Regions from separate parts of the Halobacillus trueperi genome, predicted to be linked through region 2. Evidence: riboswitches for the same ligand, from Rfam matches in the RefSeq annotation. Region 2 holds a riboswitch; the other holds the start of a gene.

What was found. A riboswitch is a leader RNA that binds a small molecule or an ion and turns the genes downstream of it on or off. The one in region 2 is predicted to bind lysine.
Region 1: it holds a riboswitch for lysine, as region 2 does, so the genes downstream of both, dapA (4-hydroxy-tetrahydrodipicolinate synthase) here and DYE48_RS04860 (Na+/H+ antiporter NhaC family protein) in region 2, are expected to answer to the same signal.

What each region holds. Positions count from the first base shown of each region.
Region 1 is NZ_QUAE01000004.1:152,992-157,609, forward strand. Features, by position in the region: gene DYE48_RS07300 (branched-chain amino acid aminotransferase) at 1-451, shown strand, start outside; gene DYE48_RS07305 (hypothetical protein) at 488-673, opposite strand; gene DYE48_RS07310 (sigma factor-like helix-turn-helix DNA-binding protein) at 839-1,495, shown strand; gene clpP (ATP-dependent Clp endopeptidase proteolytic subunit ClpP) at 1,511-2,092, shown strand; gene dapA (4-hydroxy-tetrahydrodipicolinate synthase) at 2,122-3,018, opposite strand; lysine riboswitch at 3,139-3,317, opposite strand; gene DYE48_RS21290 (hypothetical protein) at 3,975-4,397, shown strand; gene DYE48_RS07335 (MFS transporter) at 4,553-4,618, shown strand, end outside.
Region 2 is NZ_QUAE01000003.1:5,197-21,991, forward strand. Features, by position in the region: gene DYE48_RS04845 (M23 family metallopeptidase) at 39-977, shown strand; gene DYE48_RS04850 (MetS family NSS transporter small subunit) at 1,012-1,110, opposite strand; gene DYE48_RS04855 (sodium-dependent transporter) at 1,112-2,638, opposite strand; gene DYE48_RS04860 (Na+/H+ antiporter NhaC family protein) at 2,992-4,545, opposite strand; lysine riboswitch at 4,681-4,864, opposite strand; gene yunB (sporulation protein YunB) at 4,919-5,689, opposite strand; gene DYE48_RS04870 (hypothetical protein) at 5,841-6,026, opposite strand; gene DYE48_RS04875 (bifunctional metallophosphatase/5'-nucleotidase) at 6,085-7,464, opposite strand; gene DYE48_RS04880 (sulfite exporter TauE/SafE family protein) at 7,476-8,288, opposite strand; gene sufB (Fe-S cluster assembly protein SufB) at 8,973-10,370, opposite strand; gene sufU (Fe-S cluster assembly sulfur transfer protein SufU) at 10,403-10,846, opposite strand; gene DYE48_RS04900 (cysteine desulfurase) at 10,836-12,056, opposite strand; gene sufD (Fe-S cluster assembly protein SufD) at 12,056-13,363, opposite strand; gene sufC (Fe-S cluster assembly ATPase SufC) at 13,383-14,162, opposite strand; gene DYE48_RS21105 (YuzK family famiily protein) at 14,406-14,546, opposite strand; gene DYE48_RS04915 (carboxymuconolactone decarboxylase family protein) at 14,773-15,138, opposite strand; gene DYE48_RS04920 (MetQ/NlpA family ABC transporter substrate-binding protein) at 15,205-16,062, opposite strand; gene DYE48_RS04925 (methionine ABC transporter permease) at 16,089-16,757, opposite strand; gene DYE48_RS04930 (methionine ABC transporter ATP-binding protein) at 16,750-16,795, opposite strand, start outside.

The sequences.
Region 1 (4,618 bases), on a different contig from region 2:
GGCACAAGCGAAAGCTGCAGAAGAAGGGAACAACGACGTCCTATGGCTTGATGGGGTGGAAAAACGCTACATTGAGGAAGTCGGCAGTATGAACATCTTTTTCAAAATCGATGGGGAAATCGTGACTCCAGCGTTGAGTGGAAGCATTCTCCAAGGGATCACGCGTACGTCAATTCTAGAGCTTCTGCGTAAATGGGAGGTTCCTGTAAACGAGCGCCGAATTTCTATTGATGAACTGTACCAGGCTTATGAAGACGGCAAGCTCGAGGAAGCCTTCGGCACAGGCACCGCGGCCGTCATTTCTCCGGTTGGTGAATTAAACTGGCTTGGCAAAAAGATGGTCATCAACGACCACGAAATCGGCGCCTTGTCGCAAGAGCTTTATGATACAATCACAGGGATTCAGCGGGGGAGAAAAGAAGATCGCTATGGTTGGACAGTGGAAGTATAAAGGTGAAGCCTCAGGTTTGGTGCCTGAGGCTTTTTTTTAATGCTCGTTTGTTTTTTTGTTCAAGTGTTTCACCAGGAACATCAGGACAAAGTAAAGAAAGAAAACGATGGCAAGACTCACAAACCAATCGAATGTCGCATGGAGAAAAGGACTAATGATGATGACGACGAGAAGAAAAACAAACCGGGCGATGTCTTTCTTCTGGTTCCTCCGAGTGGACATCGCACCCCTCCTTTTTCTATCCTCTAACCGAATATTGCTAACCTTAACCTTTTTTAAACCAAAGGGGTTTAGACGACCACAATAGAATAAAAATAATAGAAACACCCGTATCTTTTTCATGGATTTTTCCGTTATAGCTGTGAGAGGTCGAAAGGAGTGTGAAAGGTGGAACTGAATACAAGTAATCCCGTTGGGAAGCTTGGTCTTGAGGAGATCGAGAAGGACTATGATAAGCTTTTACGCTATTGTTTTTTCTTAACGCGCGATGGATGGGACGGAAAAGACCTTGCCCAGGAGTCGGTTGCAAGGGCGTGTGAGCACTATGATGCAGGGGAAATCAGACCAGCTCTTCTTAAAAAAATCGCCTACCATGTTTGGGTGGATCAAAAACGCATGGAGAAAAAGGAACCCTTGATGGAGAGGCCGGTTGATGACTTTGTAAAAAAAGAAGAGACTGTCGATGAAACCTTGGTTCAGCTTCTGTTAGAGAAATTGACGGTGAAGCAGTTGCTTACATTTATTTTGAAAGAAGCCTTTCATTATAAAATTGCAGAGATTGCAGAACTGCTTCAAATGAAGGAAACAGCAGTTAAAGCGTTATTGAAGCGTTCGAGGGATAATCTGCACAGGTATCCCGAAGCGGAAAGGCTTCAAGTGATGCGTACCCGCTCAGAAGATGACCTTCTCTACCAAACATTGGTCAGAACGCTCACCATTCAGGATCCAACGGTACTGATAGAAAAAATCCCGATTCTCCTCAAACCTGCTTCCAGAAATCAGCGACCAGATTCACCTTTAAACGTCCTCTCTTTAGCAGCATAAAGGAGGGAAAATCTGATGAATACAATACCTTATGTCATTGAACAAACAAGCAGAGGGGAGAGGTCCTACGACATCTACTCCCGGCTTTTAAAAGACCGAATCGTGATGGTAAGTGAAGAAATTAATGATCACATGGCCAACAGCATTGTCGCCCAGCTTTTATATCTTGCAGCGGATGACCCGGGAAAGGATATTTCTTTGTATATCAACAGTCCAGGGGGTTCGACGACTGCTGGATTTTCGATTCTGGATACGATGCAGTATATCCAGCCTGATGTGCGCACGATTTGTACAGGAATGGCGGCGTCTTTTGGAGCTATGCTTTTATTGGCAGGTGCAAAAGGGAAGCGGTATGCGCTGCCGAATAGTGAAATTATGATTCACCAACCGCTCGGGGGAGCTCGCGGGCAGGCAGCTGATATTGAAATTTCAGCGAAACGAATCATCAAACTGAGGCAGCATATTAATGAAATCATCTCCGAGCGCACCGGGCAGCCTGTGGAAAAGGTGGCAGAAGATACCGACCGGGATTATTTTATGAGTGCAGAAGAGGCGAAGGAATACGGAATCGTCGATGAGATTGTTCACAAGAAATGAAAAAAACCGCCCATGCCGGGCGGTTTTTCTTACGAAACAGTAAAGGCTTCTTTCGGTTGTACTTTTTCAAGTTCACTGAGCACATGCTTTTCTTCCTCTTCTGAAAGTGGCAGAAGGGGAAGGCGGACACCACCGGCCTCCACACCTTTGGCATTCAGTGCCGCTTTCACAGGGGACGGACTTGGTGCCGAGAAGATGGCATGCATAACAGGTAAAAGCTTTTGGTGAAGGCGGGCGGCATAAGCAAAATCACCTTCGCGGAAACTTTGAATCATCTGCTGCATTTCATTTCCGATCACATGGGAGGAAACGGACACGATTCCTGTACCTCCAATCGAGACGAATGGAAGCGTATTGGAGTCCTCGCCACTGTAAACAGAAAAATCATCGGACGTTTCACGGATGATTTCCGTCGCCGCATCTAGATCGCCGCTTGCTTCCTTGATTGAAACGATATTTTTAATCTGGGATAAGCGAATGACGGTCGCCGGCTCCATGTTGATGACGCTTCTGCCTGGGATGTTGTAAAGCATCACGGGAAGCGATGTGGATTGGGCAATCGTAGAGAAGTGCTGGTAAAGACCTTCTTGGGTTGGTTTATTGTAATAAGGAGTCACGAGCATGACGGCGTCGACACCGATTTCCTCAGCTTTTTCAGTCAAACGGATGGACGCTCTCGTATTGTTGGATCCGGTACCTGCAATAACAGGAACTCTTCCGTCCACTACTTCAACAACGAATTTGAAGAGGCTCACTTTCTCTTCTGTCGACAATGTCGGTGATTCACCTGTTGTCCCTGCAATGACAAGGCCATCCGAACCGTTTTCGATCAAGTGGTTGACTAACGCTCGCGTTGCATCAAAATCAATGTTTTCTTCGCTGTCAAAAGGGGTCACCATCGCTGTTAATACTTGGCCGAAATTCATAACCTCACACCTTTGTTTAGAATTTTGAATACGTTCGAGGTTGTGAGGGCTACGGCAGTCAAAATAAAAACGGCAGCAACGAGGGCTTCGCTGCTGCCGTAGAAACTTTTAGCCGTTCCTGCGTAAGATAGCCCTCCATATAGTTTCCTATATGACAGTCCTGTACTTATTCAGCAGCAGAACCAGCATCAGGGAGATGAGATCCCTTTCGCTTCGGCAATTTCCCCTTTCCACTTTCATCTCAGGAGCTCATTCTCCTCCGATAAGTGTACTCATGTCATTGCACCTCTATCCTTACTTCAAAATCATTTGAAATAAGAAAATATTTAGTTAGTAAAAGATTATCAAAAAAGTACCAATCTTACAAGTGGAAAGACAAGGGAACCAACAATTCGACAAAACTTCTGAGATTCTTATCTTAAGCAATCTGGCAGGATTGTGTAAGCCTCGATTTCGAGATGTTTTGGGGTTCGTTGCTGAGTTGAGCGCCAGCCGTGTCTCCCAGGTCGATTCCGCATTTGAACACTTTCCTGTGGGGGAGCGCCGAGCTTTCTCGGAATTCGTCCTGCGGGATCTCGCCTATCTCCTTCTCCCACGGGAGTCTCGCAGCTTCCCAACCACCCCATTCCATGAGACTGAAAAACGAACCCCTTTGCCGAGGATGGGTGTCTTCCACTATCCATGCCAGAGTGTTACCAAGCGCTCTGTAGCAACTTCCAATGTGGGGAATCCATTTTTAATCTGGCAGAATTCTTGAAGACTTGATTTCGAGACTTTTGTGCGATTTCAGGCGCTCCGATTGCTTTCCATGAGGCGGGCGCTGAGCCTCCTCACTCTCAGGCGGAAGCATTAAGGGGTCTCAATTCTTAAATGAAGAGAAATGGTGGGGATAGGCACGATTTGGGGGTGGGGTTCTTAGTATATGGTGTATGAGTTTTTTAGAAGGGACGGATCGGATGAATCAATATCCAAGTTATTATAATAACGGGAATCAGGATCGGATCGTGTTCGGCGGTGGTGGGATGTTTAACCCGGGAGCTGGAGGAGGTTTTGGAGGATTATTCCCTCCAGGCACTTGGGGAGGCGGTACTGGCGGGCAGTGGCAGCAGCCGTTTCCGTGGGGAGGTCCAGGCGGTGGGAGTTGGCAACCGCAACCTTCCGTTCCAGGTCAGTGGGTAGGCCCTGGTGGTCTGCCGCCCGGGTACAATGGTGGTTTCCAACCCGGAGGTTCTTGGGGGGGACCATTTACACCACCAGGACAAAGCCAACACGATCTGTACCGGGCTTGTATCAACAATTGTGCCGCACAGTTTGGATCTAATGACCAAGCGTATTTCAATTGTATTAATCGTTGCCGCAGTCAATACATGGGGGGCTGACCATCCGAGAGGTTTGCAAAGGGCAAACCTCTTTTTACATAGGTGGGGAAATATCAGTCTCGAGACGGATGGAGAATCATTCTGTGGCATATCGTTGCTGGCATCGACCTTTTATACAATGGAATCAACCAATAATAAACGAAGGTGTGGTTCATATGGCAGTCAATGAAATAGCGTTGCAACAGTCAGAAACGGAACTGAGAGAGATTCCCTCCATATTC
Region 2 (16,795 bases):
CCTCATGCTAAAGATATCAAAACATTGAAGGTGAGTTTATGAAATACATCGGTTCAATGATCTTATGTCTTAGCATGTGCGTACTTTTCTCTGCAGGTTCCATACATGCAGATGAAGAGAGCGATGCACGAATGGCATTATATAAGAAAACTTCAGCTATTACTGATATCCCCTGGGAGTATCTGGCGGCTATCGATCAATACGAAAGGCAAGTTCATGACGATCCTAAAGAGGGGCGGGTTACTGCTATTGAAGCGGATCCGATGTTCTGGACTGGTTCTGCTGGAGAAATGCCCTCAACATTCTTCCCGGAAGGCTGGGGTTCAGATGGAGATGGTGATCAAAAGATTCAGTTGGATAATGACGAAGACGTGTTATATTCGATAGGCACATACTTGAAGTCCTACGGTACCACGAGTGATGATATTAAAATCGCCCTTTGGAATTATTACAAGAGAGACCTTACCGTTCAAACCATTATGAATACAGCAAGAGTATTCAAAAAATTTCAGACCGTTAATTTGACAAACCGTGACTTCCCCCTCCCCCTTCAGGCAAATTACAGTTATAGAAGTACATGGGGGGATGCTCGAGGCTTTGGAGGAAGACGCATTCATGAAGGCACGGATATTTTCGCTAATTACGGCGTTCCCGTTAAATCTACAACTTATGGAGTTGTAGAGATGAAAGGCTGGAATAAGTTTGGTGGTTGGCGGATTGGAATTCGGGATATTTATAACATTTACCATTATTACGCCCATTTGCATAGCTTTTCAGAAGATATTAAAGTGGGGGACATCGTACAACCTGGTGATGTAATTGGATCGGTAGGAGCTTCTGGATATGGACCTCCTGGAACATCCGGAAAATTCCCTCCACATCTTCATTACGGGATGTATCAAGATAATGGAAAAAATGAATGGTCCTTTGATCCTTACCCTTTTCTGAGGAAGTGGGAAAGGATGACAAAAAATTAAAAGCGCCGCACTTCATTGTGCGACGCTTTTCTTGTTATTTTGATTTTTTTACGGCATTCGTAATACTGGCAGCCAGGCCGCCCCATATCACGAGCATTCCGATAATCATCATTGTCACTGCACCAGCTGTCATATTAGCTTACCTCCTTTTTTACCTCTTCAACGGCTTTTGAATCCCAACGCTTCAATGTCATCAAGAAGCCGAAGACAATGGCGAAGGCTGCCACGAACCAGCCGCCGAATAAAATAAATCCATCCGCATATCCTTCGTAGTTCCCTGTTTCTGTATCGAACTCTTTAAGAAGGTTCTTCTTGAATAAGCCAAACATCATAAATCCAAGAACAATTGGTGTGATGATACCAAGACAGACCTTCCACCATCCACCAAGGCGGAGATCAGAAATACCGTTCGCATGAGTTTGGAAGTCATTGAGGTTACGTAAGAACCAAGCAATAACCACGACTTCAACAAGGCCGACGAACGCCACTCCGAATTGGTTAATGAAGTAATCAGCAGCATCAAGGAGATAAAGTCCCCCTTGTGTCGCGAAAAGCAAGGAAATAACAGCTGCAAGTCCACCACCAAGTCCTACAGCAGCTTTTCTTGAAAGTCCAAATTTTTCGCTCAGAGCAGCTACGTATGTTTCTGAAATAGAGATTAACGAAGATAGTCCGGCTAATACTAATGATGCGAAGAATAGGAAACCGAATAATCCATTCAGTGCAGGGAATTCATTGATGATTTGCGGGAATACCACAAACGCAAGTCCTACCCCGCCACTAACGACTTCACTCACGGGTACGCCGCTCTGGGAAGCCATAAATCCTAATGCACCAAACACTCCTATACCAGCTAATAGTTCAAAGCTTGAATTACCGAAGCCAGCAATGAACGCATTGTTCGTTAAGTCCGATTTCTTCGGTAGGTAACTGGAGTACGTAATCATAATCGCAAAGGCGATCGATAAACTGAAGAAAATTTGACCATAGGCCGCTACCCACACGGAACTATTAGCAATTGCACTAAAGTCTGGAGCAAAGAAAGTCTGAAGACCTTCTGCCGCCCCCGGAAGAGTGATCGCCCGGATGACAATAATTATGAAAAGGACAACCAATGTAGGGATAAAGATTTTGTTTGCCGCTTCAATCCCTTTTTTGACTCCTTTGAAAAGGACCCCAAGAGTAATCAACCAAACGATAAGAAGTGGAATAAGAACACCAGGTACAAGGCTTCCTGTCTGACCAGGATCTACGGATAATTGCAAATAATCGCTAAACAAAAAGCCTTCTGTGTCATCACCCCATGAAAGGTTGAATGCAAAGAAACTGTATGAAATTGCCCAGGCAATAATGACGGCATAATATGTTGAAATAACAAATGATACAAGTACTGCCCACCAGCCAAGCCATTCTGTTTTACGGTTCATTCTGAAGAATGAAAGTGGTGCTGACCCTCTAAATTTGTGGCCGATGGTGAATTCCATAACAAGTAGCGGAATACCCGCTGTTAACAGAGCAAATAAATAAGGAATGAAAAATGCCCCACCACCATTTTCATAAGCTACTGCCGGGAAACGCCAGATGTTACCTAAACCGATGGCTGAACCGACGGCTGCCAGTATGAAACCGGCTCGTGTTCCCCATTGTGCACGATTTTCCATGCGAAAGACCTCCCTGAGTTAAACATCCTAAAAAAGATGTTTTTTAATTTTTATTTTTCTGATTATTCTGCTTTAAATTATAACTAGCAATGCACAGCTTGTCAAAATAATTTTTAAATTTTCAGAAATTGGAAGGGGAGTTAAAAGCCTTGAGTAAAATGTACTACCATAATATGGATTAATATGTTTTTATCATACACGATATATACTATATGGCAGGACTTTGTAAGTCACGAAACTGAGTCTTCAACAATCAGCCTATGTAAAGAATTTTTGAATGGGGAGATGATGACAAAAAAAGAGAGTATGGATTTGCACGTTCCATACTCTCCCACAAAGTATTCCTTTTTATTTTACTCCGTTGGCTGCCGATTAAACTTGTGAATAATGAACGCTACAAATGTGACAATAATCAACGTCATCAACAATGGCAGCCACACTCCACCAGACAAGCCTAAGATAACATAACCGATGGAAGCAGCTCCTGCAGCGATAAGGGCATAAGGGAGCTGTGTGAGTACGTGATCAATGTGGTTCGATCCTGCCCCTGTCGAGGAAAGAATTGTCGTATCGGATATCGGTGAACAGTGGTCACCAAACACAGATCCAGCGAGTACTGCTGACAGTGCCGGCAAAATCAGTGTAGGGTCGGATACTGCCGCGATTTCTCCTGCAATCGGAAGCATAATTCCGAATGTTCCCCAAGATGTACCTGTTGATAATGCCATGAAGCCAGACAATAAGAAAATAATCAAAGGCAGATAGGCAAGGTTGATATCTGCTTGAGTAAATTGCTGGGCTAAATATTCACCAGTTTGAAGCTGGCCGATAATATCACCGATCATCCAGGCAAAAACCAAGATGTAAATCGCTGGTAACATGGCTTTCATCCCTTGACCAAAGACGAGAGAAATTCCTGATTTAGGTTTTGGTTGACTGATATACAGCACAAGCGCAACAACAACAGAAACGACTCCACCTGTGAACAATGAGATATTCACATTTGTGTTTGCAAAGATGGAGAGAAGATCGACACTGCCTTCTGTGTTGCGCATTCCTGTGATGACCATTGTTAACACAGTTCCGACAACAAGAGCAAAGATAGGCCAAATCAGATGAGAGATCTTCCCATGGTTATGCTCCTTGAATTCATCATTCAAATCACCAGGAACGTCCCTTTTTTCAGGGTTGTTCAATTCTCCTGTTTCAATGGCTCGTTTCTCATGAACTTTCATCGGACCAAGATCCAATCTTAAGTAAATCGTCAAGAATACGAGCAATAACGCCGCAAACACATAGAGATTTGCTGGAATCATTAACACAAATGCTTCAAAAGCTTGATACTGTGTGATTTCATTCGCAGCCAGGATACTTCCGATCGTTCCAATAATATAAGCTCCCCAGCTGGAAATAGGTGAAATAACAGTAATCGGAGCCGATGTGGAATCGATATAATACGCCAATTTTGCCCGGGATACTTTATATCGATCGGTTACAGGGCGCGCTACTTGTCCTACAGCCAGTGCATTGAAGTAATCATCAATAAAGATGATGATTCCCAAAAGCGCCGGAACAAGTGTTGCCCCTTTTCTCGTGCGAATACGTTCGACAGCCCAACGACCAAACGCACGACTTCCTCCTGATGCTGTCATGAAGGCAGTGGTAATTCCTAATAAGAATAGAAATGATAACAAATAAATGTTGCCCATATTCAGTGCGCCTTCACTGACGAAGATGTTTGCGAAAATCGACCAGATTAACGCTAGTCCTCCGCCAATATCCATTTGTGTGAGCAGGAATGCTCCTACGATGATCCCAATCCCTAAGGATAGGATGACTTTCCTTGTCAGCAGAACAAGGATTAACATTAATACTGCTGGAATTAAAGAATAGATGGTTCCTTCCATGATGTTTCCCCTCCGTAAATCTTGATGTAACGGGATTGGAAGGCTACTGCGGATAAAAATGAGGAATAAAAAAAGACAATGATAGAAAATAACCTACCATCGCCTTTGTAAGTGGCAATTTGATTATCCTCCATTTCGATCAGTAGCGCCCCATGCACCCAAAAGCATGCATGACAGTGTATCTCTTGTTCAGATATACACCAGCGTCTTATAGTTTGACGAACTACAAAACACTTCGGCAAACATCCCCTTCCATCAATCATCGTCGCTTGTCTCGCTCCAATTGATTACTGATGGTGTTTGCACCTCTACCTCACCGATCTGATAAGGTCACGCATATTCAATTCTCAGTAATTTTAACAATTCCAAGCATTTATTGCAAGGGTTCCATTGGATAGGAAAATGATGGATCCCCTTCCCCTCCCATACCACCATAAAAATTAGGAACTTTACCTAGGATGGTAGCTTGATCAATAGGAATATTATTCGTTACGACAGTTGTTTCTGTAGAAAATGGAATAACAATCCGGACATTCACTTCAAAATGAATCGTCAATTCAAATAAAGCAGCGTTAATCCCATATTCCGTCATCTTGATATCGACTTCTGATTGAACGTCTCCAATCACTCTAAGTTGAACAGGAACTTTTGGCCCAAGGTTCGCTAGTAAACTGTTGTTTGTTGCTACCCCAATAGGAAGTTCAATAAGTGTTGCTGGTTGTTCTCCTAATTCCTCCTGTGTGCGATCGGGATCAATATTCGGCTCCAAAGAAGTATCCTCCATCGGAAGCTCGCCAAGCTCCATCCTTTTTAAAAAGTTCTGAACACGTATGGTCGTATCACGAAGTGCGCGGTTAACAACTACAGAGTTCCATCCCATATAAACAATATTTCCTTGGTTATCTTTTTCCATATTCACAAGGTCATTAAATTGTAGATCTTCTGCGATCGTTTTACTGACTGCTTCATTAATGGCATCCCTAGCCAGCTGTTGAGCTTTTGTTTCAGCAATTTCAACGAGCGCCGGAGTCACACCTCGGTTAATGAACCAAAGGCTTAACGCTGTGAAAAGGGCGAAAAACAGCAGACTAAGCACAATCCTTTTTCCGATCGTGGAACCAGTAGTCGCACTCTTTTTTGGCATAGAACAACCCTCCTCATCTATCTATATGAAAGAAAAGAAGGGTTTAAGCATCAACTTACCGATGTCAGATGACAATTCTTGATCAGGATATTCAATTCTTTGGACAAGTCGATGTCTCTTCCTCTTGTACCATCTCTTTTTATTTCCCTTACTATGGGACGATCGCTTCACGTCCATCTTCTATATACACATAAGTAATATCAAAGCTTTTTAACCGTTCAATGATCCGCGGTGTAAAAGCTACACCTTGTTGGAGGAGCGCTTGACCGCTTTCATTGTATATGGTTTTAGCTAATACAGCTCCGGGTACTAGAGAATTTGTTGCAACGACTCTCATAATAAACTCCTTACAATCCGTTATGTAAGAGAGCTACCTACAAAGGTAGCTCCCAGTGTTATGACTTAAGTGCTTCAGATAAAAGGTCTCGCAATAGTTCCGGCATAAAATATTTCTTTGTCTTGGAATAGGCGATTTCAGGAAAGAATCGGCCAAACGTAAATGTGTCCGCTGTAGCAAACCGATACGTACGATCATAATCAATCGGTTCACCAGCAAAAGTGACATGCTTTACATGTTCTTCTCCATCATCATCCATTTCTATGTCAATACCTGCAAAAACCATCTTCCCAATCACTTCACCTCTAAAGCCAAAGCCTTTCAGCCTTATTTCCGTAAGTTCTTTCGTATGAGCAGCTCGTATCACTTCCATCAGCTCATCCCCTCTCAATTCCACAAGACAGGGGTTCATCGGGTGTGGACAAATGCGATGAATATCTTCATAAGTAATTTCCCCAGCGGATAAATGGTCGAGGAGCACACCTGCATTTAACATCGCTATATCCGCCGATGTCCATAAGCGTAATTGTTCAGTCAAGCGGTTCATAAGCGGGGTGTCATGAAACCATGCAATGTGCAGAGGTTCCCGGAGATAAGCTACGGGAGTGCCTAGTTCATGAACAGCTTTAGAACGAATCTCTTTGACTTTTTTTGTGACTCCATCATCTTTTTTCAGTTGTTCCGTTGGTATGGCATAGGCCTCTTTCTTCTCTAGATGGCGCGTATCGATGTTCCATTCCACAGCAACTTCACCGAGATGCGTCCCGTGTTTACCTGCTGCTGTCAACAAGGCACCATCAATATATTCACCATTCTTAAAAAGGTGGTGCGTGTGGCCCCCGATAATAATATCAATGTCTGAATAACGCCTCGCGATTTCTTCGTCTTCATTAATACCAAGGTGTGATAGTAAGATAATGATATCCGCTTGATTTCTCAACTCTTCAATTATCCCATCCAATATATCGAATGGCGAGAGCACATCCCACCCTAATTGCTGGTAAAACGCTTGAAATGGTGCAGTCAAACCTAATACGCCGATTTTCGTCCCATATTTGGACTCAAGAATGTGGTAGGGCTTTAACCAAGCAGGTGAAGAGGAGCTCTTACAATCCAAATTGGCACAAACGACACGAAAAGTTGCATGATCGTATAAGGAGTGAAGATCTTCACTCGCTAAAGTAATGCCTTCATTGTTGCCGATCGTTGCTACATCATATCCAGCTTCATTTAATAACTCAACATTGCCCTTCCCCATCAAGCCCTCAGCGATCGGATGAAAACGATCGACATGGTCTCCATTATCAAAAAGCCAGTACTCTTCCCCTTTTTTCTCGTGTTTCTTTTTCTTTTCGTTAAAATACCCGACGATTTGTGGCCAATTTTCAAAGTGACTGTGCAGATCGCTTGTATAATAAAAGTATAATTTTTCCTTCATCATCAGTCTCCTCACCCTAAACCTTGCCAAATTAAACGTATGCCAATCAATACGAGCAGTACCCTCAGAAATCTCTCCACGACTTGTCCATCAAGGCGTCGATTGACCCATGCTCCAAGTGTTCCTCCTAAGTAGGCTCCTGGAATAAACCAGAGCGTATGACTCCAATCCACATGCCCTAAAAGAACATGGGTCGCAGAGCTTGTTATGCTTGCAAAAAAAATCATAAACATAGAAGTCGCTGTTGCAATATGAGGGGGGATGTTCAATAGTAAAATCATAGCTGGGACCATTAAAGATCCTCCACCTATGCCTAATAAACCAGATAACATTCCTACGCAAAACGATAAGATAAACCCAACCCAAAAAGGCATCCGGTACTTATACACTTTCCCGTCCACTGTTTTCTCTCTAGACATACCTGTTTTAAATAAGGAATGACCTGATGGTCTCCGCGGAATGAAAAACAGTAAAGAAACCGCAATCATAACAATTCCAAAGAAAAGAGAGAAACCATCCGTTTCAAAAAATTGATTCAGCCAAGAGCCTAAAATGCCTCCCGGAATGCTGCCAATCAAAAAAACTAGTCCAATTCCTGTATCCACACGGTTGTGCTTCATGTACGAGATGGCTGAAGACATCCCTGTAAAAATCATCACAACTAAAGAAATCCCCACGATTGCCTGGGGGTTTACCCAATCGAAGGAAGCAAAATGATCACCTAAAAACAGGAGAACAGGAACTAAAATAACGCCTCCTCCAAGGCCTGCCACACTACCGACTAGGGCTGTGATTAAACCGATCAAAAACATAACCAAAAACATATCGAATCTTCCTTAACTCTTAATAGATAATATTATAGTATCATGTTTTGTATTCATAAAACATCTTGCCTGGAATGGAGGATCAAACAAGAGCAACAAAATAGGCGCTGTTAAACTCACATAAGCTCCCGATCGTGGAAGACTCAGTTTCGAGAATTTTGTTGAGTGGATGGGGGCTGCGGAGAATAGCTCGCTTTCCGCGGGAGCGCGGTGAGCCTCCTCGGACTGCGTCCTGTGAGGTCTCACCATGCACTTTTTTCCCGCAGGAGTCTCGCCATTCCCCTCCGCCCCTTTCATATAAGGATCTCGAAACCACTACCACAAATAACAAAGTTCCCAATCTCTGTCGAAATGCAGAACTCTATGGCCTCCCCATTGAAATGCTGTTCCAGCGTGCTTTATGACTCCTGGACAAGGAAGTTGGAAGACGCTTCTTCTAAGTATAGTGGGTTCGTTTTTCACACTCATCTAATGGGGTGGTTGGGAAGCTGCGAGACTCCCGTGGGAGAAAGGAGATAGGCGAGATCCCGGAGGACGCAGTCCGAGGAAGCTCGGCACTCCCCCACAGGAAAGCGAGTAGCTTCCCAGCCACCCCTGACGCCAAACAGGGCAACGAACCCCGGGAACACCGGCCCACGATGAAAAAGCCGTGCAGATGATATCTGCACGGCTTTATTCCTTTTATTAACCGATGGAACCTTCCATTTCAAATTTGATTAGACGGTTCATTTCCACGGCATACTCCATTGGGAGCTCTTTTGTGAACGGCTCAATGAAGCCCATCACGATCATTTCTGTAGCTTCTTCTTCAGAAATACCGCGGCTCATCAAGTAGAACAACTGCTCTTCTGACACTTTAGAAACTTTCGCTTCGTGTTCAAGAGAGATGTTCTCATTCATGATTTCATTGTAAGGAATCGTATCGGATGTGGACTCATTATCCATGATGAGCGTATCACACTCAACATTGGAACGAGCACCTTCGGCTTTTCGACCGAATTGAACAATTCCTCGATACGTTACTTTACCACCATGTTTAGAGATGGATTTAGAAACGATCGTAGAAGAAGTGTTCGGTGCCAAGTGGTGCATTTTAGCACCGGCATCCTGATGCTGTCCTTTACCAGCTAGAGCGATGGAAAGCGTCATACCACGCGCTCCTTCACCTTTAAGAAGCACAGCAGGATACTTCATCGTCAATTTGGAACCAAGGTTTCCGTCGACCCATTCCATTGTAGCATTGGACTCTGCAACGGCACGTTTTGTTACAAGGTTGTACACGTTGTTCGCCCAGTTTTGAATCGTGGTATAACGGCAATAGGCGTTATCCTTAACAAAGATTTCTACAACGGCACTGTGCAGAGAGCTTGAAGAGTACGTTGGTGCTGTACAGCCTTCTACGTAGTGAACAGAAGAGCCTTCGTCAGCAATGATCAAAGTACGCTCAAATTGCCCCATATTCTCCGAGTTGATACGGAAGTACGCTTGCAAAGGCGTTTCAACTTTCGTATCTTTCGGTACATAAATGAAGGAACCTCCGGACCAAACCGCTGAGTTTAGTGCAGAGAACTTGTTATCGGATGGAGGGATGACCTTACCGAAGTACTCTTTGAAAATGTCTTCATTCTCTTTAAGAGCAGAGTCCGTATCCTTGAATATAACACCCAAGTCTTCAAGATCCTTCTCCATGTTGTGATAAACAACTTCAGATTCATATTGAGCTGAAACACCAGAAAGATACTTCTGTTCTGCTTCAGGAATCCCAAGACGATCGAAGGTGTTCTTGATTTCTTCGGGAACTTCATCCCAGGATCGTTCAGAACGCTCTGATGGTTTCACATAGTACGTAATGTCATCAAAGTTAAGCTCTGAAAGATCGCCACCCCACTGTGGCATTGGCATTTTATAAAACTGCTCAAGAGACTTCAGACGGAAGTCGAGCATCCATTTTGGTTCTTCTTTATAGTTGGAGATCTGTTCAACGACTTCTTTCGTCAAACCCTTTTGCGTACGGAAAATCGAAACATCTTTTTCGTGGAATCCGTATTGGTACTCTCCCACTTCTGGCGCTTTTTTGGCCATGTTACATACCTCCTTTTGGTATTGACAAAAGCTTAGTCTTGTTTCTCTTCATCGACACCCTTTTCCATCGCTTTCCAGGCTAGTGTCGCACATTTGATACGAGCCGGGAACTTTGAAACCCCTTGTAGAGCTTCAATGTCACCCAGGTCAATATCTCCTTCATCAACATCATTGCCTTGCATGAGTTCAGAAAAGAGTTCAGACATTTTCAGTGCTTCGTCAACGGGCTTCCCTTTGATAGCCTGCGTCATCATGGAAGCAGATGAAAGACTGATGGAACAACCTTCTCCATCAAACTTAGCTTCTTGGACATGACCATCTTCAATTAACAACTGAAGCTGAATGCGATCCCCACACGTTGGATTATTCATATCAACCGTCATAGGGTTCCCGTCAATCGACCCGCGATTACGCGGATTTTTATAATGGTCCATGATGACTTGACGATATAGCGTATCTAAATTATTAAAAGACATCGCCAAAATACTCCTTTGTTGTTTGTAATCCTGCAACAAGTCGATCTATATCTTCTTCATTATTATACAAGTAAAAACTTGCTCTTGCCGTCGCTGACACTTCCAACCAACGCATCAACGGCTGAGCACAGTGGTGCCCTGCACGTACAGCAATTCCTTCAGCGTCTAATACCGTAGCAAGATCGTGAGGGTGAACATCTGAAAGATTGAAAGTGACAAGACCTGCTCGATGCTCTGGACCATAAATGGTCATGCCATCAACTTTATTCATTTCTTGCATGGCATAAGAAGCCAGTTTCTCTTCATGCTCTTTGATTTCATCCAAACCAATGTCCGTAAGAAAATCAATGGCTGCACCTAGGCCGACAGCTCCGGCAATAATGGGTGTTCCGCCTTCAAACTTCCAGGGCAGTTCTTTCCATGTCGAATCATAAAGGTTAACGAAGTCGATCATTTCTCCACCAAACTCGACAGGCTCCATTTTTTCAAGAAGCGCCTTTTTTCCATATAAAACTCCGATTCCAGTTGGGCCGCACATCTTATGACCTGAAAACGCATAAAAATCAGCGTCCAAGTCTTGAACATCGATCTTCATGTGAGGAGCACTTTGAGCACCATCAACAAGCATGACTGCTCCTTGGTTATGAGCAATTTGTGCAATCTCTTTCACCGGATTGATCGTTCCTAGAACATTCGACACGTGCATGACGGCAACAATTTTCGTTTTAGATGTTACTGTCTTTTGAACATCTTCTAAAAGAATCGTGCCATCAGATTGCAATGGAATATACTTCAAAGTAGCTCCTGTTTCCTTAACAATCTGCTGCCAAGGGATAATGTTGCTGTGGTGTTCCATTGGAGTGATGACAACCTCATCACCTTCACGCAAGTTCGCCCGACCGTAGCTTGCTGCAACGGTATTGATGGCTGTTGTTGTCCCACGCGTAAAGATGACTTCTTGGGAGCTGGACGCATTAATGAAGCGTCTCACTTTCTCACGGGCACCTTCATACTCGTCTGTCGCTCTTGTGCCAAGCGTGTGTACACCTCTATGGACATTAGAGTTGTATCCGCGATAGTACTCATCAAGCTTTTCAATCACCTTGATCGGCTTCTGAGAAGTCGCTGATGAATCCAAATACACGAGCGGATGTCCATTTACTTCCTGGTGTAGAATAGGAAATTCGTCGCGTACCGCTTTTACATCCATTAATATACTTTCCTTTCAATCACTTGTTGTAATTGGCGTTTTACAGCTTCAACAGGCAATTGGTTTACTACTGGCGCAAGGAATCCATGAATGATTAAACGCTCAGCTTCAAACTTGGAAATTCCACGGCTCATCAAGTAATACAGTTGAATCGGGTCCACACGTCCAACCGATGCAGCGTGTCCCGCTGTTACGTCATCTTCATCAATGAGAAGAATCGGGTTTGCGTCCCCACGTGCGTCGCTGCTCAGCATAAGAACACGTGACTCCTGCTCGGCATTAGACTTGCTTGCCCCATGTTCAATCTTACCGATTCCATTGAAAATAGCAGAAGCCTTATCCTTCATCACTCCGTGTTGAAGAATATAACCGTCAGAGCCTTTTCCGAAGTGCGTAATGTTTGCTGTGAAGTTTTGCTTCTGTTTTCCACGTCCAATAGCAACGGTTTTCGCATTAGAGTGTGAATTATCACCAATCAAGTGTGTGATGTTTTCAGAAACGGTGTCGCCTTCGTTCATTTGACCAAGGGCCCATTCAATGACTGAATCACGATAAGCGACTCCACGACGATTGGCATATACAGTTGTACCCGCTTCAAAGTTGTCGACCGCGCCGAAGGATACTTTCGCTCCATCTTTAGCGATGACTTCTGTCACAATGTTCGCGGAAGTTTTTTCTTCTTTATTGTGAGAAATATAGTTCTCTACATACGTCACAGAGCTATTCTCTTCAGCTACGACTAAAATGTGGTTGATCAAGGAAGCTTTTGGATCTTCCTGCCAGAAAATCGCCTGAATAGGATCCTCTATTTGCACATTTTTTGGAACGTAAAGGAAAACCCCTCCGTTCATAAGAGCTGCATGAAGAGCTGTCAAACGATGCTCGTCCATGTGAACGGCATCGTTCATGTAATACTTCTCTACCAATTCACTGTGCTCTCTAAGTGCCGTACCGATATCTGTGAAGATGACCCCTTGATCTTTCAATTTTTGATCAATGGTTCCGTAAGCCACTGTATGGTTACGCTGAATGACCAGGTTTTGCTGTTCTTTTTCTTCATCTAAGAAATCTTTGATTTCATCTGGAAGTTCATCAAGAGATTCAATACGATCACCTGTTACGTGATGGTCGAACTCTGTGAAGTTCCATTTGGAGATATTCGTTTTATCTGGTTTCGGAAGCGGTAAAGATTCCGATTTCTCCAGGGCGCTAAGACGAAGGTTCTTCATCCATTCAGGCTCATTCTGCCCTTGGGAGAATTGTGAGATGTACTCTTTGTCATATGGTAGTGAGACTTCTACTGTCATGATTACCCTCCTATCTTAATTACGCGTTAACGGTTTCGTCTTCGATGCCAAGTTCCTGTTTAATCCAGTCATAACCTTCCGCTTCCAGACGCTGGGAAAGTTCTGGTCCACCAGATTTGACAACACGTCCTTGCATCATAACGTGTACTTTATCAGGAGTAATGTAGTTCAATAGACGCTGGTAGTGAGTGATGATCAAGCAGCCGAAAGCATCGTTGCGCATTTCGTTAATTCCTTTTGCAACGACTTTCAATGCATCGATATCAAGCCCTGAATCAATTTCATCTAGAATGGCAATCGCTGGTTGAATCATCATTAATTGAAGGATTTCATTACGTTTTTTCTCACCGCCGGAGAAACCTTCGTTAAGATAACGCTGCGCCATGTTTTTATCCATATCAAGCGTATCCATCTTAGCATCCATCTCTTTGATGAACTTCATAAGAGAGATTTCATCGCCTTCTTCACGGTGAGCATTAATAGAAGAACGCAGGAAGTCAGAGTTTGTTACACCACTGATTTCACTAGGATATTGCATAGCAAGGAATAGACCTGCTTGAGCTCGTTCGTCCACTTCCATTTCAAGAACGTTTTCGCCATCAAGCAATACTTCACCTTTTGTTACTTCATATTTAGGGTGACCCATAATTGCGGAAGCCAGTGTAGATTTACCAGTTCCGTTCGGTCCCATAACAGCGTGGAATTCCCCACCGTTGATTGTTAAATTTACACCTTTAAGGATTTCCTGACCTTCGATTTCTACATGAAGATCTTTGATTTCTAACGTTGATCCTGCCATAAATGAATACCTCCAGTATCTATTATTATAGAATGTCCATGTTGATCGGAAACAAAGAACTATTCTCAATTTATTCTCATTACAATCTTATATCATTTAGTGCTTGTTATCAACTTTTTCCCATTAACTAAAGCCAAGAGTCCGGACATGTAACGAACAATTTTCTACATTTTTCATGTGTATTATAACATGAAAAAATCAGGTGGCTAAAACACACCTGATTTTTTCATTTAATCGAATGATTTATCTATGCAATTGACGGTCGACCTGGGCAATCATTTTCTGACTCTCTTCGAATTCTCGTTGGCGTTTTTCTTCTACTTTCAAGCGTGTATCCAACTTCCTGCTGTACTCCGCATAACTCATGTTATGAGATTGGTGCATGGCTTTCTCCATATCAGCAGTGTAATTCAAATTCAGATCGTCACTAATAACGAATCAACCCTTTCAGATTATTTACACAATTTAAGGTACCACAAATACTATTCCCAAATAAAACTTCTTAAAACTTTAAATTCATGCAAAAGTGATCTTCATTATTGATGTAAGCGTTTACTGCAAGTGAGTATATAGAATACATCCGATTTCCTTGAATTTTCTAATAATTGAATCAATTGACCGTTGTCGTCAAGTCCATGTACGCATCCTGCACAAGCGTTACGGCCTGACTTAAAGCCGCTCCACCTCCAAATGCCGCAGCAACACCACAGGCTTCTAATATTTCCTTTTCCGTTGCACCCTGGTCGACGCAGCCTTGCGTGTGGTAGATCATACAGTACTCGTCCTGTGCAACAATGCTGATTCCTAATGCCATCAATTGCTTCTCTTTTTTAGATAATTCTCCAGCTTTAAAACATTCTTGTGTGAATTCATCAAACTTATGAGAAACTTCCGGCATGTGCTCTCTGAAGGCTCCCATTCCTTCTTTATAATCATGTAAGTACGTTTGCGTCCACGTCATATTTTGTTCCTGCATATGAAAACCTCCCAATAAAAATAAGTGACTGCGGTTAGTATAAACCGCAGTCACTTATTTTATCCGTTATTCAGCATCACTTGAGACCGGTACAACAGCACCGTCATATTCTTCTTTGATGAAGTTGACGATCTCTTCAGAACGAAGAACTTCTACAAGCGTATTTAACGCTTCATTGTCTTTATCTTCGCTATTAGCAGCAACGACGTTCACATAAGGAGAGTCAGACTCCTCGAGAATAATTGAATCTTCGCTGGGAGACAGACCAGCCTCAATAGCATAGTTTGTATTAATCGCTACAAGCACGTTTTCTTCACGCTGGTAAACTTGTGGAAGGTTAGCTGCATCTACTCCTGTATCAAATTCAATGTTTTTAGGATTTTCTACAATATCCTGTACAGTAGCATCTACTTTTTCCACACTTTCATCCAATTTGATTAGTCCCTCTTTCTCTAAGAGTGAAAGGACTCGACCATGAGTGGATACAGAACGACTCATGACTAGCTGCGTACCTTCTTCAACGTCTTCCAGGTTTTCATATTTTTGAGAATAAACTCCGATAGGCTCAATATGGATACCACCAAGGTTTGCAAAGTCATACCCTTTCTCTTCCTCTTGGGTCTCCATATAAGGAATCGTTTGGAAATAGTTAGCGTCAATACGACCTTCATCTAAGTCTTGGTTCGGTAAAATGTAATCCTGATATTCTTCAATCTTTAATGTGATTCCTTCTTCTTCAAGCATAGGTTTTGCTTTCTCGAGAACTTCAGCATGTGGAACACTGGTAGCTCCTACCTTAATCTCCTTTGTTCCACCTTCTTCACCTTCAGATCCTGATGCATTTTCTTCCTCGTTCGATGACCCGCAAGCTGCAAGAACAAGGATAAGCAATACAGCGATTAAACTCGTCCATAGTTTTTTCATTATTAATTCTCTCCCTTTTATTTATTTTATCTTTTATCCAATTTTCGTGAGATGGCATCTCCGATGAATTGGAAAATAAACACAATTAAAATGATTAAAATAGTACAAATGAATACAACATCAAAGTTACTTCTCTGGAACCCATAGAAATAGGCGAAATCGCCAAGACCACCAGATCCGATGGCACCGGCTACGGCGGTGTATCCAATCAATGCGATAGCTGTTACGGTTATCCCGGATATCAAAGCTGGCATCGATTCCGGAAGCAATACTTTAAAAATGATGGTCGAGTATTTAGCTCCCATAGATTTTGCTGCTTCCACGACACCTTTATCGACTTCTTTCAATGCAATTTCCACCAACCGGGCATAGAATGGCGCTCCACCAATAATCAGGGCAGGCAATGCTGCTTGTGGCCCTCGAATGGTGCCCAGCAGAAAATCTGTAAAGGGGAACAATAATAAAATGAGAATGATAAACGGAATTGCTCTGAATATGTTAACAATGGAAGCAGTAATCCAATTCAACGTTTTGTTATCCCAAAGACCCCCAGGTCCGGTCAAATAAAGGAGAAGACCCAAAAGCAAACCTAAAACGAATGTCCCAGCGACAGAAACCAGCGTCATATACAAGGTTTCATTTGTAGCTGTAATCATGTCTTCCATTCTTACGTTCGGGAACCATTCATTAAACATGTGGATTCACCTCCACTTCAACAGATGTGGATTCAATA